Regions from separate parts of the Rhizobium sp. NZLR1b genome, predicted to be linked through region 2. Evidence: predicted binding sites of a transcription regulator. Region 2 holds the regulator's gene; each other region holds the start of a gene.
The links. Region 2 encodes LexA, which represses DNA repair genes until DNA is damaged. Its sites were predicted from a motif close to TGTTCNNNNTGTGTTCNG; they were not measured.
Positions count from the first base shown of each region.

Region 1 (4,192 bases), on a different contig from region 2:
ATTTAACGATGGGAATTGACAAACCACAGGACGGTGCTCCGGGCACCACCGACCAGTCGCCACGCTGGGAAGGTCCGCAGGAGAACACGCCGCGCGGCTACATGCCTGCAAAAGATGATCCCGACAGAACGAAGGACGCCAACGGCGAAACCAACGCCGACCCGCAGGTAAAGAAGATCTCAGACGGCCTGAAGCAGAAGGGCGAATGACATGTCAGACGGCGAAAAAGATGCCAAGGGCCAGTATGCCAGGTCGGTCGGGAACCGCAAATCAACGGGCGTCCATAGTGCGAAGCCGACCGTGATCACCGGCTCGGAGGACGCAACCGAACATAAGACGCCTCCGGGGAAGAGGCCCGTCAAGGACTGGGATATCAACTTCGATCCCACCGATGAGAACGAAGGCCGGATGCGGTAGTTGCGTCAGTGTCGAAGCCGCGTTCAGCGCGCGGCTTCGACAGTAGTTGTTCGCCTAGCGGTTGCCCGGCAACACCTGGCTCTGCCGTACGTCGTCGATCGACTGGCTCTGCGACAGCCGATCATCGGCAGTGCGATCGCCTTCTGACACGTCCCGCTGATGACCCGTCGGAATCACGTCGTCGACGACGTCGTTCGGCAGATCTTCGGCGAGATCATATCCCCGCACGCGCGGAGACGTCGCTTGCGTGCTTCTGGTGTAGCGACCGACGCCCGCGGCGCTGCCGGCAGCCGCATCCGCCTGGAAGACGTCTTCCTTCGACGCCGCGGACTGCTGCCCGCCGGCGGTCCAGCCTTCTTCCCGCCAAAGATCCGCCCGTTCGTCGAGGTCGATCGATCCTTCGTCGTCGAGGATGTCGTGGGCAGTGTCGTAGTTGCTCTCGTTAACGGAAACCGAGACCAGGAAGCCGCCGCGGCGAAGGCCCTCGGCATAGACGTCTCGATCCTCGTCAGGGAAGAACCAGTCTCCCAGTCGCGACCAGAATCCAGAGCCTTCTGCTGCGGCTGCGGAACCTTCGCCATCGGCTTCATAGCCGGGCATGAGGCGAACGTCGGCGACGCCTGCCGACTTCAGCTTGTCGATGGCCGTCTCGGCGTCGCTTCTGCTGTCGAAGAATGCGGTCAACGTGTTCTTGGCGGGTCCGCCCGCAAAGTTGGGTGCGCCGTCGTTGTATAGGTTTGTCATTGAGTGCTCCTCCATGGTTGGTGGGGAGCGAACGAGTGTAACAGTCGAATGTTCCGGCAACGCCCTACGGGTCTAGACACGGGGAGCGCGTCCCGTACAGGTCGCCATCCGGATGGCACATTCGTTCGCATCCCATCGCGAACCGACGCCGTAGCCTCGCGAAGCTCGCTCTTGCTCCGAACTGTTCGACGAGGGCCTTGCGCTCAAGGCTGTCCCGAGACGGCATTCGACTTCGATGATCGCCACCCGGACGTCTTTCAATTAAGGCCAGGAGGTTTTCCGGCGCTGTCGTCGTTTTTCCACTTCTTCTCCGATGCTCTTCATGCCCGTCGGCGGCTAGCTGTCCGAAGGGAATTCCACAGGCGAGGCGCCGACGATGACAAAAATATTTTTCAATGACGACGCCCACTTACAGGTCCGGCTACGGTTTTGATTCATCTCGCTAATCTTCTGACTCCCTAATTCTCAGGAATAGATTCCTACTTTTCGCGCGTCTTGACGCCGCGATGATTAAGGAACAGAAAGGGAACAATCAAGTTTCCACGGCATGATGTCGTACCTGTTCCACCGCGATTTAGGAAGGATTCGTGACCGATGTCGGCTGCACGCGAGCTAGCCATCGCCGAGCTGCGCGACCGCATCTCCGCTCTCGAGGGTGGCGTCGCGAAGAAGGCCGGCAGCCTGCCGTTCGGCGTGCCGGATATCGATATGCGTCTTCCGGGAGGCGGTCTGGCATATGGAGCGCTTCATGAATTCGCGGGTGGGGGAAACGGCACCGTCGACGGCGCGGCGGCCGCATTGATCGCCGCCGGGATAGCCGCTCGGACCAAGGGGAAGGTCGTCTGGTGTCTGACGCGGCCGGATCTCTTCATGCCGGCGCTGGCGCAGGCGGGCCTTCATCCGGACAGGGTGATCTTCGCGGAGGCCGACAAGGAGGAGGACGTGCTCGCGAGCATGGAGGAGGCACTCAGCTACGGCGGCCTCGGCGCCGTGGTCGGAGAACTCGTCCGTCTGCCAATGGTCTCCTCGCGACGGCTGCAGCTTGCCGCCGAGAAGACTGGAACGATGGGCATCGCCGTTCGGCGCTGGCGACGGCAGACGGAAGCGAATGACTTCGGTCAGCCGACGGCGTCGACGACGAGATGGAGAGTGAGCGTGATGCCGAGCGATCCCTTGCCGGTGCCCGGCGTGGGACGGGCGAGGTGGCTTTTGGAATTGATGAGATCGCGTGCGGGCGAGTGTGCTGAGTTTGAAGTTGGAGCCTGCGATGACAAGGGTCGTATCCATATATCTACCAGATTTGGCGACAGACAGGATACGTCGGGCCGATCCCGCCATTCCGCCTGAACAGGCGATCGCGGTCATCGCGAGGTCGGGCTCGAAGCGATGGGTCGCGGCCGCCGACGCCGCCGCCATGAAGGCCGGCCTCCGCGTTGGAATGCCCGCCGCCAAAGCCCAGGCGCTGTTCCGGGGACTGACGATGGTCGACGCCGACCCGGTTGCCGACGCCGCTGCCCTCGAGCGCATTGCTTTATGGGCACTCGGAATCTACTCGCCCATCGTGGCGGTCGACGGCACGGACGGCCTCGTCCTCGACACTGAAGGCGCTGACCATCTCCAAGGCGGCGAGGAACTGATGCTGACGGGCGTCGCCAATCGGTTCCGGTCGACCGGCCTGACGGCAAGGGTGGCGATCGCCGACACGTGGGGTGCGGCCCACGCGTGCGCTCGGGCTATCACAAGAGAAACTGTCATCGTTCCCCGCGGTGAGATCGTCCGCGCCGTCGAGAAGCTTCCGCTCGCTCTGCTGCGGCTTCCGCCGAAAGTCGTCGATGATCTCCGGGTGTTGGGCTTCCGGACGATCGGCGAATTGGCCAACACTGCGCGGGCACCGCTCGCCATGCGCTTCGGCCCCGAGCTCGGCAGGCGTATCGACCAGATGTTCGGCCGCACGTCGGAACCGATAGAGCCGGTCCGCAGCCCGGAATGGATCGAGGTGACCCGCCAGTTCGCCGAGCCGATCGGGGCTGCGGAAACCATCAACAGATACGTCGGCCGTCTCGTGATCGAACTGGTCGCCAAGCTACAACGCAAGGGCTTGGGCGTCCGTCGTACAGATCTCATCGTGGAAAAGGTCGACGGGACGCGTCAGGCCATCCGCGCCGGAACCGCCAAGCCGGCCCGCGACGTCGCCTGGCTCACCAAGCTCTTCAAGGACCGCACGGAGAAGATCGAGCCGGGCTTCGGCATCGAACGCCTGACGCTCGTCGCAGTCGTGTCGGAGGCGCTCGAGGAAGAGCAACGCTCGTCGTCCCTGGTCGAAGAGGAGGAGGACGACGTTACGCCGCTGATCGACATTCTGGGGAACCGAGGGAACAAGGTCTATCGCCTCGCGCCCGTCGCTTCCGACGTGCCTGAACGCAGCGTCCAGCGCATCGCCGCGGCCGCCGAGCCGACGAACGAGACATGGCTTCACGACTGGAAGCGGCCGGTGCGCCTGCTGCACAATCCTGACATCGTGGAGGTGATGGCATTGATGCCTGACCATCCGCCAGCCTGGTTCTCCTGGCGCGGCAAGCGCCGCCGCGTGAAATGTGCCGACGGTCCCGAACGCGTCTTCGGCGAATGGTGGGTCCGCACGTCCGAGGTCGAGGCCGTGCGCGACTACTTCGTCGTCGAGGACGATGCGGGAGAGCGCTTCTGGCTCTATCGCTCCGGAGACGGCGTCGACGGGGGTACGAATTCGCACAAGTGGTTCATCCATGGAATTTTCGCTTGAAGGAGACGGACGTGCGATGAGATACGCCGAGCTTCAAGTCACCACGCACTTCTCGTTTCTTCGAGGAGCGTCGTCGGCCGACGAGCTGTTCGCCACCGCGAAGGAGCTCGGCATCGACGCCATCGGTGTGGTCGACCGAAATTCGCTAGCGGGAATCGTCCGAGCGCTGGAAGCCTCCCGCGCGACGGGCGTCCGCCTCGTTGTCGGATGCCGCCTCGATCTAACCGACGGGATGTCTCTTCTCGTCTACCC
Region 1 is NZ_JABDWC010000006.1:1,385-5,576, forward strand. Features, by position in the region: gene HJB84_RS10595 (hypothetical protein) at 9-209, shown strand; gene HJB84_RS10600 (hypothetical protein) at 211-417, shown strand; gene HJB84_RS10605 (hypothetical protein) at 472-1,161, opposite strand; gene HJB84_RS10610 (ImuA family protein) at 1,756-2,508, shown strand; gene HJB84_RS10615 (DNA polymerase Y family protein) at 2,429-3,940, shown strand; gene HJB84_RS10620 (error-prone DNA polymerase) at 3,957-4,192, shown strand, end outside.
Region 1: the regulator LexA is predicted to act here: its motif matches at 1,675-1,692, upstream of HJB84_RS10610 (ImuA family protein).

Region 2 (4,192 bases):
CAACGGCTTCTTCTACGGTGCGCCAGAGAAGGATCTGGAGGCGGGTCCGCAGGCTGCCAGATCGACATCGGCAGCTCTGCTGGAATGGCTTTACCACCTGCGCAGTAGCATTGGCGACCGCATACGATCGATCCTGCCCGGCGACACCGGCGCTTTTGCCGCTGCTTTGGTGACCGACGAGCGACGCGCCATCTCGAATGCGACGACGGAGGCGCTGCGCCAGTCCGGCCTTGCTCATATTGTCGCGATCTCCGGCCTCAACATGGCGCTGTCGGCCGGCATCTTCTTCGTCGGCTTCCGGATGCTGCTCAGCCTTTTTCCGGGCGTCGCTCAGGCCTATCCGACAAAGAAGATCGCCGCCGCCGGCGCGCTCAGCGCCGTCACCGCCTACTACCTGATTTCCGGCTTCGGGGTCTCGGCCGAACGTGCCTTCATCATGATGGCGATCATGCTGGTCGCCGTCTTCTTCGACCGGCCGTCGATCAGCCTGCGCAATGTCGTTCTCTCGGCGCTCGTCATCATCGCCATTTCGCCGTCCGAAGTCTTGGGCCCGAGCTTCCAGATGTCCTTTGCCGCGACATTGGCACTCGTATCGGGTTATCAACTGTGGAAGGACCGGCGCGTCCGCGAAAACGCCTTGCTGAAACTGCCGGTCTTCCGACCGGTCGTTGCCGTCGCCGGCTTCTTCGGCGGCGTCTTCCTGACCTCGCTGATCGGCGGTTTTTCCACGGCGCTGTTTTCGATCGAACATTTTCATCGCCTGACCGCTTACGGGCTGCCGGCAAATCTCGCGACGATGCCGATCATCTCCTTCATCGTCATGCCGGCCGGGCTGCTGGCGATGTTGCTCATGCCGTTCGGTCTGGACGTTCCGCTCTGGAAGGTGGTCGGCCTCGGCCTCGACCTGGTGATTGCGGTCGCCAAAACGGTGTCCGGTTGGGGCGGTGATATCGGCATCGGCCGCTTGCCGGCTTGGTATTTCGCTGTCGCCGTGGCCGGCTTTCTGCTGCTGACGCTGCTGCGCACCCGGCTGCGCCATATCGGCACATCGATTATCGCCGTCTCTACGCTCGGCGTGCTGCTTCTGCCGCTTCCCCGGGCGCCGGATCTGGTGATTTCGGAGGATGGCAGTCTCGTCGCAGTGGTCGCGGCTGCGGCAATCGCTTCCAACCGCGAAAACCCGCCGGATTTCATCTTCGATCAGTGGCAGAGAGCACTTGTCCTGCCGACGCATTTCCCGCCGAAAATGCTGGATGGTCCCGCTGTCCCGCCGGAGGGAGACGACCGCCGCGTCAGGCTTTCCCGCGATCAGCAGAATGAAGCGAGGGCGGCGATGCGGGCGGCTGTCGCCGGTGGTGAAGCAAACCGCTTTTCCTGCGTCAAAAAGGCCTGGTGCACATCAAGGCTCGGCAATGGTCATGTGGTTGCCGTCATCGACAACGCTGCCTATCTCGGTCCGGCTTGCGACGCGGCGGATATCGTCGTGACGTCGGTCCGCCTGCGGTTCAACAGCTGCCGATCAGGAGCGACGCTCTTTACCGGTGAGACGCTGCGCAGGACTGGCTCCGTCGAGCTGCGCTTCGCCGATGCCGGCCTGGAGGTCGTGACCGCATTCGAAACCCTGTCGCGCCCATGGAAGCGCCATCGCGCCTATGACTGGCGCAGCAACAGTTTTGCCGAATCCGGCCTCTCCAATGTCAGTGATAGCGGCGAATGAGGCCGACGAGCTTGCCCTGCACCTTGACGCGGTCCGGCCCGAAAATCCGGGTCTCATAAGCCGGATTGGCAGCCTCCAGCGCGATCGAGGCGCCCTTGCGGCGGAAACGTTTGAGCGTCGCTTCTTCGTCATCGACCAGGGCAACGACAATGTCGCCGGGACTTGCGGTGCTGCCGTTGCGGATGATTACCGTGTCGCCGTCGAAGATGCCGGCGTCGATCATCGAATCGCCCTTGACCTCCAGCGCATAATGTTCGCCGGAGCCGAGCATGTCTGCGGGAACGACGATGTCGTGGGTGTTATTCTGGATCGCCGAGATCGGAACGCCGGCAGCGATCCGGCCCATGACCGGCACGGAGACGGAGTTGCCGTTATCGGCGACCGGTTTTGCAGGAGCGGGGGCGGCGACCGGCTGCGGCTTGCCGAGGCTGCCCTCGATGACGCTTGGCGAAAAGCCGCGCCGGGGCTGGATGCTCGGGCTGTAGGCCTCCGGAAGCTTGATGACCTCGAGCGCCCGGGCGCGGTTCGGTAGGCGGCGAATGAAGCCACGCTCTTCAAGCGCTGTGATCAAACGATGAATGCCGGATTTCGAGGCCAGATCCAGGGCATCCTTCATTTCGTCGAAAGAGGGCGGAATGCCGGATTCCTTCATGCGCTCATGAATGAAAAGCAGGAGCTCCTGTTGTTTGCGCGTGAGCATCGACGTGTGACCCCTTGATTGAAACAAATCCAGAACAGAACACTATATGTTCCATATGTGTTCCGCAAGTAGCTAAATTTCCGTAAAACTTGCCGCCAACTCGTTGAGTTTTTTATTTTCATTCGCCGGATTGGCGCACATGTCTTGCATTGAAGGTGGCGCTGTCGCACCCTCTTGGCGTTTCAGGGAGGGATATCATGAACGAGCACTCGGCCAAACCGCACCCGCTGGATCATGTCGTGCTGCCCGTTGTCAATATCGACCTGGCGCGCGAAAGGCTCGGCAAGCTTGGCTTCACCGTTGCCGCCGATGCCCGCCATCCCTTCGGAACGGAGAATGCCTGCGTCTTCTTTGCCGACAAGACCTATCTGGAGCCGCTCGGTATCGCCAGCCGCGAGGAGAGCGAGGCATCGGCGCGGCAAGGCAATGTCTTCACCGCCCGCAATCGGGCCTTCCGCTTCCGCTGTGGCGAGGAGGGGCTTTCGGCGGTGGCGTTCGGCACCGAGGATGCCGGCCGCGCTCATCGGAGCTTCGTCGGCAGCGGATCGAGCGCCGGCGACATGCTGCAGTTCAGCCGGCCGATGAAAATGCCGGACGGTTCCGAGACCATGGCCGGCTTCAAGCTGGCCTTTGCCGCTGAGTTGCGCGCGCCGGATTTCTTCCTCTTCTGTGTTGAGCGCATCAATCCTCTGCCGGCCGATCGCGGTGCGCTAGAGACGCATGCCAATGGCGTCACCGGCATTGCCGAGATCGCGCTTTGCGCGCCGGACCCCTCTGCATTCGCCGCCTTCGTCAGCCTTGCAACGGCGCAATCGGCCGTCGAGAAAACCGGTTTCGGCGTTAATATCGCGGCGCCGAATGCGAAAATCAGCCTGATGACGCCGGAAGGGCTGGAGGCCTATTTCGAGATCGCCGTCGCATCCGCCGACCGCGGCCTGCGCGGCCGGGCTATCCTCTTTGCCGTCACCGATCTTGCCGTGACAGAAGCGCATTTGGCTGCTAACGGAGTGACCTACACGCGCAAGAACAATCGCATTCTGGTGAAGCCCGCGCCCGGGCAGGGCACGCTCTTCGCCTTCGAGGAAACACGATGAGCACTGATACGAATTCCGAAGTCAGGATCGGCGAGGGCGCAGGCCAGGTCACATTTTCCAATACCGGCCGCCTGTCGCTGATTGCCGGCCCTTGCCAGATGGAGAGCCGCGACCACGCCTTCATGGTTGCCGGCACACTGAAGGAGCTTTGCGCCAAACTCGGCATCGGTCTCGTCTACAAGAGCTCCTTCGATAAGGCAAACCGCACCTCGCTCTCTGCCGAACGCGGCATCGGGCTTGAAAAGGGCATGCAGATCTTCGCCGACCTGAAGAAGGAGTTCGGTTTTCCCGTCCTGACCGACGTCCACACCGCCGAGCAATGCGCCGCGGTGGCAAAAGTGGTCGATGTCCTGCAGATCCCGGCTTTCCTCTGCCGCCAGACCGACCTTCTGATCGCCGCCGCCGAGACCGGCCGCGCCGTCAATGTCAAGAAGGGCCAGTTCCTCGCTCCCTGGGATATGAAAAACGTCCTGAAGAAGCTCAATGCCAGCGGCAATCCGAACGTGCTGCTGTGCGAACGCGGCGCCTCCTTCGGTTATAACACTTTGGTCTCCGACATGCGCTCGCTGCCGATCATGGCGTCGATGGGCGCGCCGGTTGTTTTCGATGCAACGCATTCCGTGGCGCAGCCGGGCGGGCAGGGCGATTCCTCCGGTGGTCAGCGGGAATTTGTGGAAACGC
Region 2 is NZ_JABDWC010000022.1:75,097-79,288, reverse strand. Features, by position in the region: gene HJB84_RS25845 (ComEC/Rec2 family competence protein) at 1-1,717, shown strand, start outside; gene lexA (transcriptional repressor LexA) at 1,698-2,417, opposite strand; gene HJB84_RS25835 (VOC family protein) at 2,615-3,511, shown strand; gene kdsA (3-deoxy-8-phosphooctulonate synthase) at 3,508-4,192, shown strand, end outside.

Region 3 (4,192 bases), on a different contig from region 2:
GGGCGATACGCTGCTCCCGATCCTGAAGAGCGCGGATTTCTCGCTGTCGAAAGGCGAGATCGTCGCTCTCGTTGCCCCCTCCGGCACGGGCAAGTCGACCCTGCTGCATGTCGCCGGCCTCTTGGAACATCCCGATGGCGGTGAAGTCAGCATCAACGGCCATGCCTGCGACGGCCTGAGCGATGAGAAACGTACCGCGATCCGCCGCAGCGAGATCGGCTTCGTCTATCAATTCCACCACCTGTTGCCGGAATTTTCCGCACTCGAGAACATCATGATGCCGCAGCTGATCGCCGGGCTGTCCTGGAAGGAGGCCGGTGAGCGGGCGGGCCAGCTTCTCGATTATATGCGCATCGGCCATCGTGGCGCCCATCGCCCTGGCGAGCTTTCCGGCGGCGAGCAACAGCGCGTCGCGATCGCCCGCGCCGTCGCCAATGCGCCGAGCTTGCTTCTTGCCGACGAGCCGACCGGCAACCTCGACCCGGAAACGGCAAGCTACGTCTTCGATGCGCTGGAGGCGCTGGTGCGCCAGTCCGGCCTCGCGGCCCTCATCGCCACCCACAATCATGAACTCGCCCGTCGCATGGATCGGCGCGTGACGATCGCGGATGGCAAGGTCGTCGATTTCTAGAGCATGTCGCCCGGACGTGTGCAGCGGTTCCGGGATAACGCTGCAGAAACAAAAATCTAAGGCAGCGATTACGGGAGGACCAGCCCGCCGCGATAATCGAGCATATAGGCCTTCTGGCCGTTTACCATGATGCATTCGTGGCCGCTGAACCGCTCGCAACCGCCTTCGCTGCGGTCGAGATAGCGGCCGGTTGGATGATCGAATTCCATCCCGCCGAGAAAGCGCTCCTGCCGATACATGGCTGAAAGTGCCGCTTTGATCACTGCCCCGGCGGCAGCGCCGTCGATGAGATCTGGTGCGACGATCCAACCGAAATAGTTCATCACCCACACGGGCTCGCCGGCAAACCACACCACCTCCTGTCCAGCGAAATCGGTGCCGCCGAAATAGCTGTCGAGATAGCGCCAGTCGCCGCGCTCATAGCCCATATCGTGGGCACCCGGCCGGCAGGGCGCGCGCGGCACGCCGCCGCCGACATAGGTCGCAGCCTTGGCCTCTACGACGAATTCGTTCAGCATCGCAATGTCGAGCATGTCGTTCTCCTCTCGGCCGGATGCTGGCAAATATGCAGTGATCTGTAAAGAACAAAAAAAGAACATCAGCCGAGACAAGCGGGTCGTCTTGAGAGGAGGTCGGCCGTCTGGCGACCATGTCACGATCTACGGCAGATCGCGAAACAACATCGCTCCTCATCAGATCGCGTCCCGGACCTTACCGAATCGCAATGCGCATCCCGGGATTTTCTAACGCAAGAAAGAAGGAAAAGATTCCTGTTGACAACGGAACAAACATCGAACAAATTGAAAACATAACAAGTAAGGGAGAGCCAAATGACTGACATGATCCGTGATATCGCAGCATTCACCTCCATCGCAATGTTCGTTGCCAGCTTCTCGCTCATCGTCATGGCAATCTAAAGTTTTCAGGGGACCGCATGGCAGTCATGCGGTCCGGACGCGGGACTTCTTCTGGACATCTTCGCCCTCTATGCCGACAATGCGTCCGATTCATTCGGGTGATTGGGAAGGCATGGCATGGCGGATACGGCAAAGGGTTCAACGGCTGAGGTGACCGGCGGCACGCCGGGCTTCATCCACCTGAGGGTCCACTCCGCCTATTCGCTTCTCGAAGGCGCCTTGCCGCTGAAGAAGATCCTTTACAAGGCGACCGGCGACAGCCAGCCGGCGATCGCCATTACCGACACCAACAATCTGTTCGTCGCGCTGGAATTCTCCCAGAAAGCGATGGAGGAGGGCCTGCAGCCGATCATCGGCTGCCAGGTCTCGATCGACATGGAAGACGGGCTGGAAACGGAAAAGCGCGGCGGCCAGCAGGCCCTGATCAAGCTGCCGTCGATCGTTCTTCTCGCTGCCACCGATGCCGGTTACGAACGGCTCGTCGACCTCGTCAGCCGCGCCTATCTCGGCGGCGAAAGCAACCAGGCCATTCATATCAAGGCCTCCTGGCTGGAAGAGGCCGGCACAGAAGGGTTGATCGCCCTGACCGGCGCCCTGACCGGGCCTGTCGACGTGGCGATCAAGGAGGGCCATGCAGCCCAGGCGGAAGTCCGGCTGCTTGCGCTGAAGCGTCTCTTTGGCGACCGGCTCTATGTCGAGCTGCAGCGGCACGGTACCTACGACAAGCGCCATGAGCAGAGGATCGTCGGGCTTGCCTATATCAACGACCTGCCGCTGGTTGCGACCAACGAGGCCTTCTTTCCGACACGCGACGATTACGACGCCCATGATGCGCTGATGGCGGTCGCCCACAATGCCATCGTCTCCGACGATAGCCGCTTTCGCCTGACCCCGGACCATTATCTGAAGAGCCGGGCCGAGATGGCCAAGCTCTTCGCCGATCTGCCGGAAGCGCTGGAAAACACCATCGAGATCGCCAAGCGTTGCTCCTTCGTGCTGAAGACGCGAAAGCCGATCCTGCCGCGCTTCACCGGTGCGACCGACGATCCCGAGGAGGCCGAACGCGCCGAGGCGAGCGAACTGCGCCGCCAGGCAGTCGAAGGGCTGGACATGCGGCTTTCGACGCTCGGCATGTCGCCGGGTTACGAGGAAAAGGAATATCGCGAGCGACTGGATTTTGAACTCAGCGTCATCGAGCGCATGCGTTTTCCCGGGTACTTCCTGATCGTTGCCGACTTCATCAAATGGGCCAAGCAGCAGGATATACCGGTCGGCCCGGGCCGCGGTTCGGGCGCAGGTTCCCTGGTCGCCTACGCGTTGACGATCACCGACGTCGATCCGCTGCGGTTTTCGCTGCTCTTCGAGCGCTTCCTCAATCCGGAACGCGTCTCGATGCCGGACTTCGACATCGACTTCTGCCAGGACCGCCGCGAAGAGGTGATCCGCTACGTCCAGGCCAAGTATGGCCGCGAGCAGGTGGCGCAGATCATCACCTTCGGTTCGCTGCAGGCGCGCGCCGCCCTTCGCGATGTCGGCCGCGTGCTGGAAATGCCTTACGGCCAGGTAGACAAGATCTGCAAACTCGTGCCGAACAATCCGGCCAATCCGACGCCGCTGTCCAAAGCGATCGAGGAGGAGCCGAAGCTGCAGGAGGAGGCGGCGAAGGAGCCGGTCGTCGCGCGCCTGCTCGACATTGCCCAGAAGATCGAGGGGCTTTACCGCCATGCCTCGACGCATGCCGCCGGCATCGTCATCGGCGACCGCCCGCTTTCCAAGCTGGTGCCGATGTATCGCGATCCGCGCTCCGACATGCCGGTCACCCAGTTCAACATGAAATGGGTAGAGCAGGCCGGCCTGGTCAAATTCGACTTTCTTGGCCTGAAGACGCTGACGGTGCTGAAGGTCGCGGTCGATTTTGTCGCCAAGCTCGGCGTCAAGGTCGATCTCGCGGCGATCCCTCTCGACGACAAGAAGACCTACGAGATGCTGTCGCGCGGCGAGACGGTCGGCGTGTTCCAGGTGGAAAGTGCCGGCATGCGCAAGGCGCTGATCGGCATGAAGCCGGACTGCATCGAGGACATCATCGCCCTGGTGGCGCTCTACCGTCCGGGTCCGATGGAGAACATCCCGACCTACAATGCCCGCAAGCACGGTGAAGAAGAGCTGGAATCGATCCATCCGATGATCGACCACCTGCTCAAGGAAACCCAAGGCGTCATCGTCTACCAGGAACAGGTGATGCAGATCGCCCAGGTCCTGTCCGGTTACTCGCTCGGAGAAGCCGATCTTCTGCGCCGCGCCATGGGCAAGAAGATCAAGGCCGAGATGGACCAGCAGCGCGAACGCTTCGTCGTCGGCGCCGTCAAGAACGGCGTATCGAAGCCGCAGGCCGACAATATCTTCGAACTGCTGGCGAAGTTCGCCAATTACGGCTTCAACAAGTCGCATGCCGCTGCCTACGCCATCGTCTCCTACCAGACGGCCTATATGAAGGCGCATTATCCGGTCGAATTCCTCGCCGCCTCGATGACGCTCGACATGTCCAACACCGAAAAGGTCAACGATTTCCGCCAGGATGCCAAGCGCCTCGGTATCGAAGTGATCGCACCCTCGGTGCAGACCTCCTTCCGCCATTTCCAGACCG
Region 3 is NZ_JABDWC010000002.1:13,924-18,115, reverse strand. Features, by position in the region: gene HJB84_RS02360 (ABC transporter ATP-binding protein) at 1-631, shown strand, start outside; gene HJB84_RS02355 (DUF5680 domain-containing protein) at 700-1,164, opposite strand; gene dnaE (DNA polymerase III subunit alpha) at 1,666-4,192, shown strand, end outside.
Region 3: the regulator LexA is predicted to act here: its motif matches at 1,412-1,429, upstream of dnaE (DNA polymerase III subunit alpha).

Region 4 (4,192 bases), on a different contig from region 2:
GCAGAAAGCGCGCCGCATGAATCACCTTCGATGCGATGCGCGTCAGGCAAAAACCGCCGGAATTCCCTGAAACAGCAGGAGTTTTACCGGCGGCTTCGCAAGGAAACCCCGCTATATCCGGGCTGCGACGTCTTCACCCGAAGGGATCGAAGGCTGTGCCCCTGATTTGAGGCAGGCGAGCGAACCGGCAACGGCCGCACGGCGCAGCGCCGAGGCAAAATCGAGGCCCTCGTCGAGGCTCGCAGCGAAATAGCCGCAGAAGGTGTCGCCGGCGCCGACCGTATCGACGGGTTCGATCTTCAGACCCTGCGCCCTTGAAACCGCCCCATCGCGGATGGCGACGACGCCGTCGCCGCCAAGCGTCACGATCAACGTCTGGCCGGTTTCGGCATGCAGCCGGGTCAGGGCTGCCTCACGCGCCTGCGCATCCATGCCATCTTGGCCGGCTAGCCGCTCGAACTCGGTCTCGTTGGCGATGACGATATCGGCAAGTCGGCCGAGACGCGGCGCATCGGGGATCAAAGGAGCAAGGTTGAGGATGCTGGTGACGCCTTTGGCGCTGGCGGTCGACAGGGCGCGTTCGACGGCTGCAGCCGGCACTTCGAGCTGCAGCATCAGGATATCGCCTTCCTTCATGCCGCCGATCGCCGTCTCGGCATCCTCAGGCGCGACCAGGCCGTTGGCGCCGGGAACGACGGCGATCATGTTTTCGCCGTCGCCGCCGACAAGGATCAGCGCCGTGCCGGTGGGACCGTCGACATGTTTGACGAGAGAAAGATCGGTTCCTGCATCATCGAGCAGGGAAAGGGCATCGGCGGCGAAGCTATCCTTGCCGACGGCGCCGGCCATATGCACATAGCGGCCGGCGCGCCGCGCTGCCAGCGCCTGGTTGGCGCCCTTGCCGCCGGCGGCTGTGGCAAAACCGTTGCCGGCCACCGTTTCGCCGGGCTTCGGCAGGCGCTCGGTCGTGGCGATGAGGTCCATGTTGATGGACCCGAAAACTGTTATCATCAAGGGTGTCCCGTCTTTTGGGGCATGCGGCGACGGCATGCTCCACTTCTTCGATAGAGCATGATGCCGAAAAGTGTGCGCGGTTTTCGAAAGACATCATGCTCCTGCTGTTTCATTCGGGCGAGACACTGCCCGAAGCGGTCACTCCTCGTCAACCACCCTGAGCTTGAGAAGACCGGTACGGCTTTCCACCGATTTGGCCGCAGGTTCGCTGTCGCGAGCAGGCTTGGCCTCGCCGCCTGCCTCGAATTCCAGCGCTTCGATCTTGGCGCCGCGCCTGGTGAGTTTGTCGGCCGAGGTGACCACCATGTCGATATCCTTCTGCGCCAGGGCGAAATGACCCTGCAGCTTGCGCACCCGCTCGTCGAGGCGGCCGAGATCGTCCATCAGGATCGCCACCTCGCCCTGGATCAGATGCGCCTGCGCCCGCATGCTCTGGTCCTTGAGCACGGCCTGGATGACCTGGATCGACAGCATCAGCAGCGACGGCGAGACGATGACGATGCGCGCCCGGTGCGCCTTCTGCACCACCGGCTCGAAGTTTTCGTGGATCTCGGCGAAGATCGATTCCGACGGCACGAAGAGAAAGGCCGTGTCCTGGGTTTCGCCCTGGATCAGATATTTCTCGGAAATGTCCCTTATATGGACCTCCATGTCGCGGCGGAACTGCTGGCCGGCGGTCTTGCCGGCCTCGGGACTGCCGGCGTCGCGGATCGCGTTCCAGGCTTCGAGCGGGAATTTTGCGTCGATCACCAGCGGCGGCGCGCCGTTCGGCATGCGGATCGTGCAATCCGGTCGCGAGCCGTTGGTGAGCGTCTGCTGGAAGGCATAGGCGCCCATCGGCAGGCCGTCGGCGACGATGGTCTCCATCCGCGACTGGCCGAAGGCGCCACGTGTCTGCTTGTTGGACAGAATGGCCTGCAGCCCGACGACATCCTTGGCGAGCGTCTGGATATTGTTCTGCGCGGCATCGATCACCGCCAGCCTTTCCTGCAGCCGCTGCAGGTTCTCATGGGTCGATTTGGTCTGCTCGGTGATCGTCGAGTTGACGCGCTGCGACATGCCGTCGAGGCGTTGGCTGATCGTCTGGTTGAGTTCACTCTGCCGCGCGCCGAAGACCTCGGTCATCGCCGCGATGCGGCCCTGCATCTCCGCCTGGATCCTGAGAAGCTCGGCCATGCGCGCGTCGCTTTCCCCAGCGCGAAAGCTCGCTTCCTCCGCCTGCTCGTGGCGAAGGCTCGCGCCCCGTAGCAGCAGCACGATCACCAGCAGGACAAACGCCAACAGAACCCCGCCGGCAAGCGCCAGCATGGCCGGGCTGATCGAGGCAAGCGACACAGTGAACGAATCGGAATTGACGGTCATGTCGCAACCATACCAGAAGAGACGGCAATATATAGATCAAAGGGTGAACGGAATTGGCGGTCGCCACTATCCTCGCACGCCGCTACTTCTGCTGGCTCCTGCGGAGAAATTGCGCCTCGATTTAACGATTGCTCAACCATATTCGCCAAAACCTGCGGCGCAGAATTCCTTCCCGCACACTCGCGCCAAGTACAGAGATCCCGATGACCTCCCGGCAGACCGACAGTGCCCTCAGGCAGCGCCTCGATTTCATCGAACTCGACGAGGCGGCGCGCAAGTCGATGCGGGATCTGCGCCCTGTCATCACCGAGCTGATCGGCGGCGCCCTCGATAAATTCTACGCCAAGATTGCCAGAACCCCGGCTGTCGCCGGCTTCTTTGCCGACAAGAACCATGTCGGCAAAGCCAAGCAGCGCCAGCAGGATCATTGGGCCAATCTCGCCGGCGGTGCGTTCGACGACAGTTATGTCGACGGCGTCACCGCGGTCGGCCGGACGCACGCCCGCATCGGCCTGGAGCCGCGCTGGTATATCGGCGGTTACGCCATCGTCATGTCCGAACTCGTCAAGGGCATCATGGAAAAGCAGTGGCCGTCGGTTTTCGCGCGCCAGCAAGGCAAGCTGCTGGCCGAGAAGCTGTCGGTGGTCATCAAGGCCGGCATGCTCGACATGGATTATTCCATCTCGGTCTATCTCGAAACGCTCGAAGCCAAGCGCCGCGCCTTGGAAGAGCAGCGCGCCAAGGCCGAATCCGACCAGGCGATGGCACTGGAGCAACTGCGCCGCGGTCTGGAAGCGCTTTCGAACGGCGATCTCGAAGCCACTCTGCCGTCCGACCTGCCGGGTAATTTCCGGCAGATGGCCGAGGATTACAACCGCGCCGTCGGCGCCCTTCGCAAGTCCTTCGCATCCGTGCGCGAGGCCTCGGGCCAGATCATGGGCGGCGCCGATGTCATTTCCACTGCGACCAACGACCTGGCGCTTCGCACCGCCCAGCAGGCGGCGGGCGTCGAGGAGAGTTCAGCCGCCCTGCAGCAGCTCTCCGTCAGCGTCGGCCAGACGGCCGCCAATGCCGAAAAGGCATCGGCTGCCGTGCGCGAGACGCAGCAGAAGGCGAAGAACTCCGGCGAACTCGTCACCAGCGCCGTCTCGGCGATGGCCGGCATCGAGAAATCCTCGACCGGGATCTCCAAGATCATCGGCGTCATCGATGAGATCGCCTTCCAGACCAATCTTCTGGCGCTGAACGCCGGTGTCGAGGCGGCGCGCGCCGGTGATGCCGGCAAGGGTTTTGCCGTCGTCGCCCAGGAAGTCCGCCAGCTCGCCCAGCGCACGGCGGAAGCCGCCAAGGAGATCAAGAACCTGATCTCGCAGAGCTCGACCCAGGTCAATGAGGGCGTCGGCATCGTCTCCAGTACCGGCGAGGCGCTGAACGACATGATCAGCCGCATCGACATCATCAACCGTTTCGTCGCCGATATCGCCGCCGCCGCCCGCGACCAGGCGACCGGCGTCAATGAGGTCAGCATCGCGGTCCGCAACATGGGTGCGATCACCCAGCAGAATTCGGACATGGTTGAGCACTCCTCGGCAGAAACCCGCCGCCTCAAGGACGAGGTGGAGAACCTGATCGAGCTGCTGCGCCGCTTCCGCGCCCGGCCCGAGGGCCATGCCGCCATCGCTGCCCGCCGGGCGGCCTGAGGCGAATATGGCGAAATTCCAGGCGGGGATGCAAAAAAGCGTCTTCCCCGCCTGCCGGATAATTCCATAGTCGGAAAAGATGGGTTATGGGAACGCCATGACCATCAAGCCACTCA
Region 4 is NZ_JABDWC010000035.1:37,104-41,295, reverse strand. Features, by position in the region: gene HJB84_RS31260 (ribokinase) at 112-1,011, opposite strand; gene HJB84_RS31255 (DNA recombination protein RmuC) at 1,153-2,376, opposite strand; gene HJB84_RS31250 (globin-coupled sensor protein) at 2,580-4,076, shown strand; gene def (peptide deformylase) at 4,174-4,192, shown strand, end outside.
Region 4: the regulator LexA is predicted to act here: its motif matches at 2,409-2,426, upstream of HJB84_RS31255 (DNA recombination protein RmuC).